Regions from separate parts of the Acidovorax carolinensis genome, predicted to be linked through region 1. Evidence: predicted binding sites of a transcription regulator. Region 1 holds the regulator's gene; the other holds the start of a gene.
The links. Region 1 encodes sigma-54, which starts transcription at its own class of promoters, with help from an activator protein. Its sites were predicted from a motif close to TGGCANGNAANCTGCTTT; they were not measured.

Region 2: the regulator sigma-54 is predicted to act here: its motif matches at 4,085-4,102, upstream of CBP34_RS05920 (ANTAR domain-containing response regulator).

The regions. Positions count from the first base shown of each region.
Region 1 covers NZ_CP021361.1:3,845,186-3,851,085, forward strand. Annotated here, with positions in the region: gene CBP34_RS18070 (THUMP domain-containing class I SAM-dependent RNA methyltransferase) at 1-751, opposite strand, end outside; gene CBP34_RS18075 (acyl-CoA thioesterase) at 776-1,207, opposite strand; gene CBP34_RS18080 (RNA polymerase factor sigma-54) at 1,278-2,867, opposite strand; partial or broken gene lptB (LPS export ABC transporter ATP-binding protein) at 2,867-3,654, opposite strand; gene lptA (lipopolysaccharide transport periplasmic protein LptA) at 3,651-4,304, opposite strand; gene CBP34_RS18095 (thiol:disulfide interchange protein DsbA/DsbL) at 4,404-5,060, opposite strand; gene CBP34_RS18100 (SPOR domain-containing protein) at 5,145-5,795, opposite strand; gene argS (arginine--tRNA ligase) at 5,808-5,900, opposite strand, start outside.
Region 2 covers NZ_CP021361.1:1,271,166-1,277,065, forward strand. Annotated here, with positions in the region: gene ntrB (nitrate ABC transporter permease) at 1-117, opposite strand, end outside; partial or broken gene CBP34_RS05905 (CmpA/NrtA family ABC transporter substrate-binding protein) at 134-1,376, opposite strand; gene CBP34_RS05910 (MetQ/NlpA family ABC transporter substrate-binding protein) at 1,947-2,732, shown strand; gene CBP34_RS05915 (hypothetical protein) at 2,844-3,269, opposite strand; gene CBP34_RS05920 (ANTAR domain-containing response regulator) at 3,449-4,075, opposite strand; gene tsaD (tRNA (adenosine(37)-N6)-threonylcarbamoyltransferase complex transferase subunit TsaD) at 4,233-5,276, shown strand; gene CBP34_RS05930 (efflux transporter outer membrane subunit) at 5,430-5,900, shown strand, end outside.

The DNA.
Region 1 (5,900 bases):
CTTCGATTTTGATAGCACTCCAGACATGCGTCTGGAACGGTAGCATCTTCTCGAACGCAAAGCGGCGCAACATGCCCGCCGGGATGCGGCAGGCGATCTGCGCGGCCTCGATGGCGATGGTGCCGCTGCCGCAGCAGGGGTCGTACAGCGGCACCGGGTGGTCGCCCAGCGGGTCCCAGCCGCTCGCAGCAATCATGGCGGCGGCCAGGGTTTCCTTCAGCGGCGCGTCGCCCTTGTCCTCGCGCCAGCCGCGCTTGAACAGCGGCTCGCCCGAGGTGTCGATGTAGATCGTGGCCTCGTCGGTGGTCAGGTGCAGGTGGATGCGCACGTCCGGCCACTGCGTGTTCACGTCGGGGCGCACGCCGGTCTTGGCGCGAAAGCGGTCGGCCACGGCGTCCTTGACCTTGAGGCCCGCGAAATTCAGGCTCTGCAGCGGGCTGTGCTGGGCCGTCACTTCGACCTTGAAGGTCTGGCGCGTGGTGAACCAGATCTCCCAGGCCACATCGCTGGCGGCGGCATACAGGTCGTTTTCAGAGCGATAGGGACGGTGCGCCAGCTGCACCAGCACGCGTTGCGCCAGGCGGCTGTGCAGGTTGAGCAGCAGCGCATCGCGCCACGACGCGCGCAGCAGCACGCCGCCCCGGCCGGTGAGCAGGTCTTGCCCCGTGAGGCCGGTGATGGCGTGCACCTCGTCGGCCAGATAGCTCTCGACGCCGGCGGCGCAGGGAAGAAAAAGTTGGAGTTGGTTCATAAGACTGGGCGAAAGGATACGCGCTCAGGCCTTGAGCAGCAGCAACTGGCGGATGGACTCGGGAATCGGCGCCACCTTGCGGTCTGCCTTGCCGATGAAGACGATGCCGATCTTGCCGCGCGCCACCTCGCGGCCCGATGTCTTCTCGGTCATGCGAAAGACGAGGTCGAAACCATAGCGGTTGAAGTCCGCTGGCGCCATCTCCACGCGCATCGTCTCGCCGTGGAAACCCTCGGACTTGTACTGCGCCACGATGTCGCCCACCACGATGGACAGGCCGCCCACGTCCGCCTCGGGGTAGCCCAGCGACTGGAAGAAGCGCACGCGCGCTTCGGACACCAACGTGAGCAGCTGTGCGTTGTCCAGGTGCCCGCCCTGGTTGACGTGGCTGATGTAGATCTGCATCTCGGTGGCAAAACCGAAATGCGGGGGAAGGTCGAAAACGATGCGGGCCATGGTGGGTACGGCGGGTAGATAAACGAAAGAATCGCACAGGGGGCGCCATGCGCCCCAAGCGGGGGTGTGCCTAGAGCGCCTTGCGCAGGTTGGCGGGCGCGATCTTGAGCGCCTCGCGGTACTTGGCCACCGTGCGGCGCGCGCACTCGATGCCCTGCTCCTTGAGCATCTCGGCGATCTGGCTGTCGGACAGCGGCTTGGCGGGGTTTTCAGCGGCGACGAACTGCTTGATCAGCGCACGCACCGCCGTGCTGGAGGCATTGCCGCCGGTCTCGGTGCCCAGGCCCGAGCCAAAGAAGTATTTGAGCTCATAGGTACCGATCGGCGTGGCCATGTACTTGGCGGTGGTCACGCGGCTGATGGTGGACTCGTGCAGGCCCAGCTCGTCGGCGATGTCGCGCAGCACCAGCGGGCGCATGGCCAGCTCGCCGTGGGTGAAAAAATTCTTCTGCCGCTCGACGATGGCGCGGGAGACGCGCAGGATGGTGTCAAAGCGCTGCTGGATGTTCTTGATGAACCAGCGCGCCTCCTGCAGGCGCTGCTGCATGCCCTGGTGGCCCTCGCCGCCCTTGTGACCGCGCAGAGCGCCGGCGTAGATGTCGTGCACGCGCAGGCGCGGCATCACGTCGGGATTGAGCTGAACGATGAAGTTGTGCTGGCCATCGCGGCCGTTGGCACGGCCCGCCTTGCGCACGATGACGTCGGGCACGATGATGTTGCGCTCGACATCGGCAAAGCGGCGGCCGGGGCGCGGCTCCAGGCGGGCAATCAGCGCCATGGCGGCGCGGGTGCGCTCCTCGCCATCGCCACACAGCTGCGTCAGGCGGCGGATGTCGCGGCGCGCCAGCATCTCCAGCGGCTGCTGGCAGATGCGCAGAGCGGTCTGCACGGTGTCGGGGTCGATCGCGCTGTTTTCATCGGCGGCCAGGGCGGTCAGCTGCAGCGTCAGGCATTCGGCCAGGTTGCGCGCGCCCACGCCCACGGGCTCCAGGCTTTGCAGCAGGCGTTGCGCCACGGTGAAACGGTGCACCAGCTCGTCGATCTGCTCCAGGTTGCCCTCGCCGGCCAGGCCCGTGGCCAGCTCTTCAAGTGGTTCTTCGAGGTAGCCATCGTCGTTCAGCGATTCGATCAGAAAACGCAGCGCGGCGCGGTCGATCTCGGACAGGCGCAGCGCCAGGGCCTGACGGTGCAGAAAGGACGTGAGCGACTCGTGCGAGCGCGCCAGCTCGGTGGCATCGGCCTCGTCGCCGTCGGAGTCGTTGCGGTTGCGGGCGGGTGCATCGCCACCCCACTCGGCATCGTTGGGCGCCATTTCCACGGTGCCGTCGCCGCTCCAGTCGGGCTCATCCGCGCTGGCGCTGGGGGTTTCAGCATCATTTTGGCCCTCAGCGCTTGTACTGCTTGCGCCAGCAGCTCCTGAATACATAGCGTCATCGGCGCTGTAGTCGTCGGCCTGCGCGGGGGTGTCGGCCGCCTCCAGGCCAAATTCCTCGCGCGGCGCTTCTTCGGCGGTGCGCTCCAGAAACGGGTTTTCATCGAGCATCTGCTCGACTTCCTGCGACAGCTCCAGCGTCGACAGCTGCAACAGCCGGATGGATTGCTGCAACTGCGGCGTGAGCGACAGGTGCTGCGAAACGCGCAGCGAAAGACCCGGTTTCATCACATCCTGAAATGTTCGCCCAGGTACACCCGACGCACCTCGGCGTTGTCAACGATTTCGGACGGAGTGCCCTGGGCCAGCACGCGACCATCGCTGATGATGAAGGCGTGGTCGCAGATGCCCAGCGTTTCGCGCACGTTGTGGTCGGTGATCAGCACGCCGATGCCGCGCGCCTTCAAAAAGCCGATGATGCGCTGGATCTCAATCACCGCGATCGGGTCGATGCCGGCAAAGGGCTCGTCGAGCAGGATGAAGCGCGGCTGGGTGGCCAGGGCACGGGCGATTTCGACCCGGCGGCGCTCACCGCCCGACAGGGCCAGGGCCGGTGATTCGCGCAGGTGGTCCACGCGCAACTCCTGCAGCAAGGCGGTGAGGCGCGCTTCAATCTCGGCCCGGGCAAGGGTTTGCCATCGTCGCCGCGCTGCAGCTCCAGCACGGCGCGCACGTTCTCCTCGACGTTCAGCTTGCGAAAGATCGACGCCTCTTGCGGCAGATAGGACAACCCCAGACGCGAACGCCGGTGGATCGGCATGTTCGCCACCGAGTGGCCATCGATGCGGATATCACCGCCATCGCAGCGCACCAGGCCAACGATCATGTAGAACGAGGTGGTCTTGCCCGCGCCATTGGGGCCAAGCAGCCCCACCACTTCGCCCTTTTGCACGACCAGGGACACGTCCTTGACGACCTTGCGGCTGCCATAGGATTTTTCGAGGTGCTCGACTTCCAGGCGGCTGCCCGCCTGGGTATCTGGGCCTTGACCTGTATTCACCGTCGCAGCACTCACTTGCTTGCACCGCCGAGCGAGTTGCTGGGACGCAGCACCGGACCGCTGGCCGCCGGCGCCGGGGCCGCAACGCCGGCAGGCTGCTCCTTGGCCGGAGACAGCACGGCGCGCACGCGTCCGCCCGGGGCGGGTGCATCGCCCGGCGCGCTTGCAGCCGACTTTTTCTGGCCATCGACCGTGAACACGTCGGTCAGGTTGTTGTAGACGATGACGGCGCCCGACACGTCATCGGTCACCACCGATTCACGATAGCGGCGCATCTCGGCGCGGGTGATGAAGCGCACGTTGTCGGCCTTGCCGTCGTACTCGATGATTTCGCTCTCGCCTTCGATGAACTCGTCGGGTGCGCCGGCCGGGGTGTCGCGCTTTTGCCGGAAGAACGCGCGCTTGCCTGGCTCGGCCGTCACCACGCCATATTGGTAGCCATCGGCATCCTGGCGCACATCGAGCCGCGCGCCCCGCAGCACGATGGAACCCTTGGTCATGACCACCCGGCCCGTGAACACACTGGTCTGCTTGAGCTCATCGTGGCGCAACGCATCGGCCTCGATGTTCATGGGCTTGTTGCGGTCGGCTTTTTCGGCAAGGCCCACGCCAGGGGCGCAGGCCAGGGCCGTCAGCAGCAGGATCGAGAGGAATCTATTTTTCATGAGGCACGAATCTTGCACGGATTGTAGCCATGCACGGGCGCTGCAGCCCATAAAAAAGCCCGCAGTCGCGGGCTTCTCGAACGGGTGGGCACTGCGGGGTCAGCCCTTGCGCGCCACGCCCGCCAGATACTCCACCACCTGCAGCACGGTCTGCATGCTGCCGGCCATGGTGCCATCGGTATAGAACCGGCCAGCAACGCCCATCGAGGGAACGCCCTCCACGCCATAGCCCTCTTGCAGCGCCGAGGCACGGCGTACCTGGCTGGCCACGGTGAAGGATGTGTAGACCTCCTTGAACTTGGCGGCGTCCACGCCCTGCTGGGCCACCCAGGCAAAGATGTCCTCGTCCTTGGCGAGCTTGAGCTTTTCGACATGGATGGCGCGGAACACCTTGGCGTGCAGCGTATCGAGTTTGCCCATGCCTTCGAGCGTGAAATACAGCTTTTGCTGCGGCACAAAGCTGGCATTGAACGCCACCGGAATGCGGCGGATGCTCAGGTCCTTGGGGGCCGCCTTGACCCAGGCATCCAGCGTGGGCTCAAAGGAATTGCAGTGCGGGCAGCTGTACCAGAAGAACTCGATCACATCCACCTTGCCGGCGGGCGCATCGGGCGTCAACGGCTTGGCGAGCTTGGTGTAGTCCTTGCCCTCCTTGAACTGGCGCGCCTGTGCCATGGCCGGCGTGGCCAGCGGCAGGGTCAGGGCGGAAGAGGCAACCACCGAAGCGGTGGACAGGGAAAACTCGCGGCGTTTCATGAAAGGGACACTCCTTGTTCTGGTCTGGGGGTGTGAGAACGCCCCCATGAAAAAGTTCAGACGATGGCGATGGACGCCGCCATCCTAGCGCTGGACACGCACCATCGCGGACTCGACGCCGGCGCTTTCCAGTTTTTCCTTCAGCTGCTCGGCATCGTCGCGCTTGGAAAAAGGGCCGACGCGCACACGGTACACGGTGCGGCCATTCTGTTCGCGCTCGCTCACGCGGGCCTCCCAGCCCAGCATGGCCAGCTTGGCGCGCTGGGCATCGGCCCCCGACTGGCTGGGGAACGCACCGGCCTGCACAAAATAATCAAACGGATCCACCGCCGCCGACCGGGCCTTGGCCAGATCGCCCAGCGGGTCCGCCGAGGGTGCCTGCTTGGTTTCGACCTTGGTGGCCGGCTTGGCGTCTGCCGTCGCAGGCTTGCTGGCGGGGGTACGCGCAGCGGTGACTTCGGCGGCCGGTGCCGCGCCATTGGGACTGGCCGAGGCGGCCGCGGCAGGGGCGGGCGGGCGCGCGGGGTTTTTGCCGTAGAGCGGCGAATTGGGGTCCCAGTTCTTGTTCTTCTGGGCTTCGGCGGCGTCCTGGTCCACGCCACGCAGGCCGCCCTTGTTCAGGAAGGGCACGGGCACCTTGGTCACATACACGGCCACGGCCAGGGCAGCGCCCAGGCCCACGATGACCCCGACAATGAAGCCGATGGTGGTGCCACCCGTCTGTTTTTTCTTCATGGTAGTAACTGCTTACATTCTGGCTGGGGCCGATACGCCCAGCACGGCCAGGCCATTGTGCAACACCCGTGCGGTGGCAGCGACCAGCGCCAGGCGCGCCTTCTT
Region 2 (5,900 bases), 1.5 Mb from region 1:
TTTCAAGTGATTTTGGCCACTGGCGCTTGCTGGCTGTGCGCTGATAGCTACATTTATAATAGCATCATGTGGAGCGGGCGTGGGCTCCAGAGGGGAGTGGAAGATGGCGCTGACCATGGTGATCTCCTATTGCTCAGGCTTTGATCTTGAAACCGTCGGCGTACCTGGCGGGGTCCTTGCCGTCCCAGACCACGCCGTCGATCAGCTTGCTCGTGCGCAGCACATCCTTGGGCACGTTCACCTTGAGGGCGCTGGCCACCGACCTGTAAAGCTCCACCTGGTTCACCTGCTTGGCCACGGCCAGGTAATCGGGGTGGCTCTTGAGCAGGCCCCAGCGCTTGTGCTGGGTGAGGAACCACATGCCATCGCTCAGGTAGGGGAAGTTCACCGCGCCATCGTTGAAGAACTTCATGTGGTTCGGGTCGTCCCAGGTCTTGCCCATGCCATTCTGGTAGCGGCCGAGGATGCGCTGGTTGATGGCGTCCACGCTGGTGTTGATGTAAGACTTCTGCGCCACCGTCTCGGCCATCTTCATCTTGTTCGACAGGCTGGCATCAATCCACTGGCTGGCCTCCAGCACCGCCATCATCACGGCGCGCGTGGTGTTGGGGTTCTTTTTTACGAAGTCGGCCGTGGTGCCCAGCACCTTCTCGGGTGGTCCTTCCAGATGTCCTGCGTGGTGTTGGCCGTCACGCCGATGCCGTCCATGATGGCGCGGTGGTTCCAGGGCTCGCCCACGCAAAAACCGTCCATGTTGCCCACGCGCATGTTGGCCACCATCTGTGGCGGCGGCACGGTGATCAGCTTGGCGCCCGACAGCGGGTTGATGCCCGCCGCCGCCAGCCAGTAGTGCATCCACATCGCGTGCGTGCCGGTGGGGAAGGTGCCGGCAAAGGTGTATTCGCGCTTTTCCCTGGCCATCAGCGCGGCGAGCGACGGGCCGTCCACCGCGCCCTTGTCGGCCAGGGCTTTGGACAGCGTGATCGCCTGGCCGTTGTGGTTCAGGTTCATCAGCACCGCCATGTCCTTCTTCGGGCCGGCCGTGCCCAGGTGCACGCCATACACCAGGCCATACAGCACATGGGCAAAGTCCAGCTCGCCGTTTACCAGCTTGTCGCGCACACCGGCCCAGCTGGCCTCCTTGGTGGGGATGATGGTCACGCCGTACTTCTTGTCGAAGCCCAGCACCGAGGCCATCACCACGCTGGCGCAGTCGGTCAGCGGAATGAAGCCGATCTTCACTTCTTTCTTCTCCGGGCGTCCGAGCCCTGGGCGTGGACGAGCGCGCGCAGCGCGGGGCTGATGCCCACGGCGCCCACGGTGGCGGCTTGCAGCACGGTGCGGCGGTTGAGGCTGGTTTTCAACAGATCGGTCATGGGGCTTCCCTTGGGCGTGGCAAACAAAAAAGGCGTCCTCACACCGCGCCAGCTGCATGGAGCAGCGGTGCGCGGGTGGGGACGCCTTTGTCCGGGTTCTGGCCACATCCGCCCGCCGTTGGGCGGATCGGCCAATGCAGACCTGTGAGGGTCTGATTGCATCAATGCAAGCCCTGTGCCAGCTTGTCGAACTGGTGTTTGCTATTGAATGTAGAGCGTGTTGCGCAAGGCAGGTGGGCGCTACAAGGCTACTTGTTGCAAAAAGGGCGTGAGCACCTGTGCACCGCTGTTGTGCGATGCACCATCAGGGCGACAGGAAGGTCGCGGTGTTGTGAGGCGAGGGCGGCGGAAAGCTGAAACGGCAAAAAGGACATTGCTCCGTGTCGCTTCACGGATACCAACAACCTATGAGGCTTGTGGATTGCATATAAAACACTATTTTTATATCAACAATTGGCTAAAGAACGGGTTCCAAGTGGGTTCGTTGTTACACTTTCCGTCAAGCGTCAGGGTAATTCCGTATTTTCGAGAACCTGCCGTGCATTCGTTGATTCATTGAAAGAGCCTGTCATGTTGAAAAACACCCTGTCCGCACTCGCCCTCGCAGCTCTGGCCCTCAGCGCCCATGCAGCAGACGTGCTGAAAGTGGCCGCCACGGCCGTGCCGCACGCTGAAATCCTGAACTTCGTCAAACCCCAGCTCAAGGCGCAGGGTGTGGACCTGCAGGTCAAGGAGTTCAGCGACTACATCCAGCCCAACGCGGCGGTCGAAGACAAGCAGCTCGATGCCAACTTCTTCCAGCACCAGCCCTACCTGGACAGCTACAACAAGGACCGCAAGAGCAGCCTGGTGCAGGTGCCCAACGGCAAGGTGCATGTGGAGCCCTTCGGCGCCTACTCCAGCAAGATCAAGAACGTGAAGGACCTGAAAGATGGCGCCACGGTGGCGATTCCGAACGACCCATCCAATGGTGGCCGCGCGCTGATATTGCTGGCCAAGCAAGGGCTGATCGAGCTCAAGGACCCCAAGAGCCTCACGCCCACGCCGCTGGACGTGGCCAAGAACCCCAAGAAGCTGAAGTTCAAGGAACTCGAAGCGCCCCTGCTGCCCCGCGCACTGGCCGACGTGGATATGGCTCTGATCAACACCAACTACGCGATCGAAGCCAAGCTCAACCCCACCAAGGACGCGCTGTTCATCGAAGGCGCAGATTCGCCCTACACCAACATCGTTGCAGCCCGCGCAGACCGTGCAAACGACGCGAGCATCGCCAAGCTGATCAAGGCCCTGCACACGCCGGAAGTGAAGAAGTTCATTCAGGACAAGTACAAGGGTGCCGTGGTCCCTGCGTTCTGAGTGCACATCAACCAACTTTTCACGCCTTCCAAAACGCTGCCTTCGGGCAGCGTTTTTTTTGCGCCCGACTGAGGTACTTTCTGCCGTTGCGTCTTTGCGGCAGGTGGTTCGTCAGGCCGCGCTGTGTGGGGATTCTGTCGCGCCATGGCTGTGCAGGCGAAGGCGGGGCATGAGCGCAAAGACCAGGAGCAGGGCCAGATACACGGCGCCCGAAACCCGGTCGCGACTGAGGATGAACTCGGTCAGTGATTGGCTCTGAACGACGAGCGCAAGGCCCAGCTCCGCCGCAATGGAGAGTGCCAATGCCAATAAACCCGTTGCGATGGCTCGGGCGGGATGCCGGATGTGCGGAAAGTGCCGCAAGATGAAGCCGGCTGCAAGGTAGATGACGATGGCCATGACAGGCATCTCGGCCAGCTCGGCCCATCGCTCGCCGATGCGCGGAACGAGCAACGGAACACGGACGACGCCCAGGACAAAACCCGTGCCGAGCACGATGGCGAAGTACACAACGGCCGCAGCGATGGTTTTTTTCATGGGAGCTCGCTTTTCAGTGGGGTGACGGGGTGTCCAGGCGGACGGCTTCCTGATCGCCGGTCACAGGTCGGAAATGGCTCGGGGGTTGCCGATGTTGGCACCGAATCCAATGCGGCTCGATCCGCGTGGCTTGGCCACGGCCCCATGAATGTGCCGTGCATCTGCCAAGGGCCAGGGCCTCAGCCCAGCAAGTCCATCACATCCAGCATCCGCTGCGCCACATCGGCCAGCTTCAGGCCCTTGTCCATGGCGGTCTTGCGCAGTTTTTCATAGGCGGCCTGTTCGCTCAGGCCCTGGCGCTGCATGAGCAGGCCCTTGGCGCGGTCGATGGTTTTGCGGTCTTTGAGCTCGGTGCGGGCGTCGGCCAGTTCGGTGCGCAGGGCCTGCTCGTGCTGAAAGCGCGCCATGGCCACATCCAGGATGGGGCGGATGCGCTGCGGCGCCAGGCCCGCCACGATGTAGGCAGACACACCGGCGGCCACGGCGTCTTTCACATGCGTGGTGTCTTCATCGTTGGTGAACATGACGATGGGGCGGCGGGCGTCGCGCGTGGCCATCACCACATGCTCCAGCGCGTCGCGGGCCTCGCTTTCGGCGTCCACGATGATCAGGTCGGGCTGCAACTGGGCCAGCCGCTCGCTCAGGAACACATCGGCCGGCAGCGTGGCAATGAGGTTGAAATTGTTTTCCAGCAGGCCAATGCGCAGCGCCCGCGAGCGCTCGGCCTGGGTGGCGGCGTGTTCGTCGTCGGGGTCGGCAATGGCCAGGTCGGGGACCACCACCACAATGCGCAGGGCGTCGGTCATGCGTGGGGGTAAGCAAGATTTACGCCACATGCTGGTGCGCCGGTCTGGTGCACAGCACTGGTGCGGGCAATGAACCTGGTGGTCGCCAGGCTGGGTGTGGCACCTGCATTCCGGCTGCAGGCGTGGCCGCGCTGGTCCCGGGTTTTACACTCGGGGCATGAGCTTGCTGATCCTGGGTATTGAATCTTCGTGCGATGAAACCGGCGTGGCGCTGGTCCGCTCTACGGGCGGGGTGGCTGTGCCCACCTTGCTGGCGCATGCATTGCACAGCCAGATCGAGATGCACCAGGCCTATGGCGGTGTGGTGCCCGAGCTGGCCAGCCGCGACCATATCCGCCGCGTGCTGCCCCTGACCGAGGCCGTGCTGGCCGAATCCGGCCAGCGCCTTGCGGACGTGGATGTGGTGGCCTACACCCGCGGGCCGGGCCTGGCGGGCGCACTGCTGGTGGGCGCTGGCGTCGCCTGCGCGCTGGGCGCGGCACTGGGCAAACCGGTGCTGGGCGTGCACCATCTTGAAGGGCATTTGCTGTCGCCGTTTTTAAGTGCCGACCCGCCTGAGTTCCCCTTCGTCGCCTTGCTGGTGTCGGGCGGCCACACCCAGCTCATGCGGGTGGACGGCGTGGGCCGCTACGAACTGCTGGGCGAAACCATTGACGATGCGGCGGGCGAGGCCTTTGACAAGTCGGCCAAGCTGATGGGCTTGGGCTATCCCGGCGGCCCGGCCTTGTCGCGCCTGGCCGAGCAAGGCAGCGCCACGGCCTTCAAGTTGCCGCGCCCGCTGCTGCACAGCGGCAACCTCGATTTTTCGTTTGCCGGTCTCAAGACTGCGGTGCTCACGCAGGCCAAGAAGCTGGGCGATGCGCTGGAAGCGCGCAAAGCCGATCTGGCTGCGAGCACCGAGGCGGCGATTGTAGACGTGCTGGTCAAGAAAACCCTCACTGCACTCAAGCAGACGGGCCTCCAGCGCGTGGTGGTGGCGGGTGGCGTGGGCGCCAACCGCCATTTGCGTGCCCAGCTCAATGCCGCCTGCGCGCAGAACCAGGTGCGTGTGCATTACCCGGAACTGCACCTGTGCACCGACAACGGCGCCATGATTGCGATGGCGGCGGCCATGCGGCTGCAGGCCGGCCAGCAGACGGCCAACCGCGACTATGCGTTTGACGTCAAGCCCCGCTGGCCGCTCGACGCGCTGGCGTCCTGAGTTGCCCGGGCGTTGAACAGCGCCGCCCGGCCCCAACGCTCGGGTGCCATGTGCGCGGCGGTGTGCAGCTTTACGCGGGCTTCACTTTTCCGTATCGGGCAGGACATGACCGCATCGCACAATGGGGCATGCCATGCACGTTGCCTCTTTCCCATGAATGACCATTCCTTTGCCAACACAGGGCGCGCTACGCCCCGCGCGCCCTTTCGTCTGACTGCTTCTGCGGGACATTGGGTATTGATCTCGACAGTGGTGCTGCTGGCTGGCTGTGCCAGCCTGGTGCCGCCCGACAGCCGCCTGCCGCAAACGCCCGTTCCGACGGCCTGGTCCGCGCAAACGCCTGCGGACATGCCCGCCACGCCGCTCGCTCAATGGTGGCAGCGGTTCAACGACCCGCAGCTTACGCGGCTGGTCACGCAGGCCTTGCAGGCCAACACCAGCCTGCGCAGTGCGCAAGCCGCCTTGCAGCAGGCGCGTGCGCAGGTGGATGTGCAGACCGCCGGCCTGTTGCCCAGCGTGGGGGCTTCGGCGTCGGCGCAGCGCAGCCGGGCATCGAACAGCACCGGCAACAGCTTTCAGGCGGGGTTTGACGCCAGCTGGGAGCCCGATGTGTTTGGCCGCCTG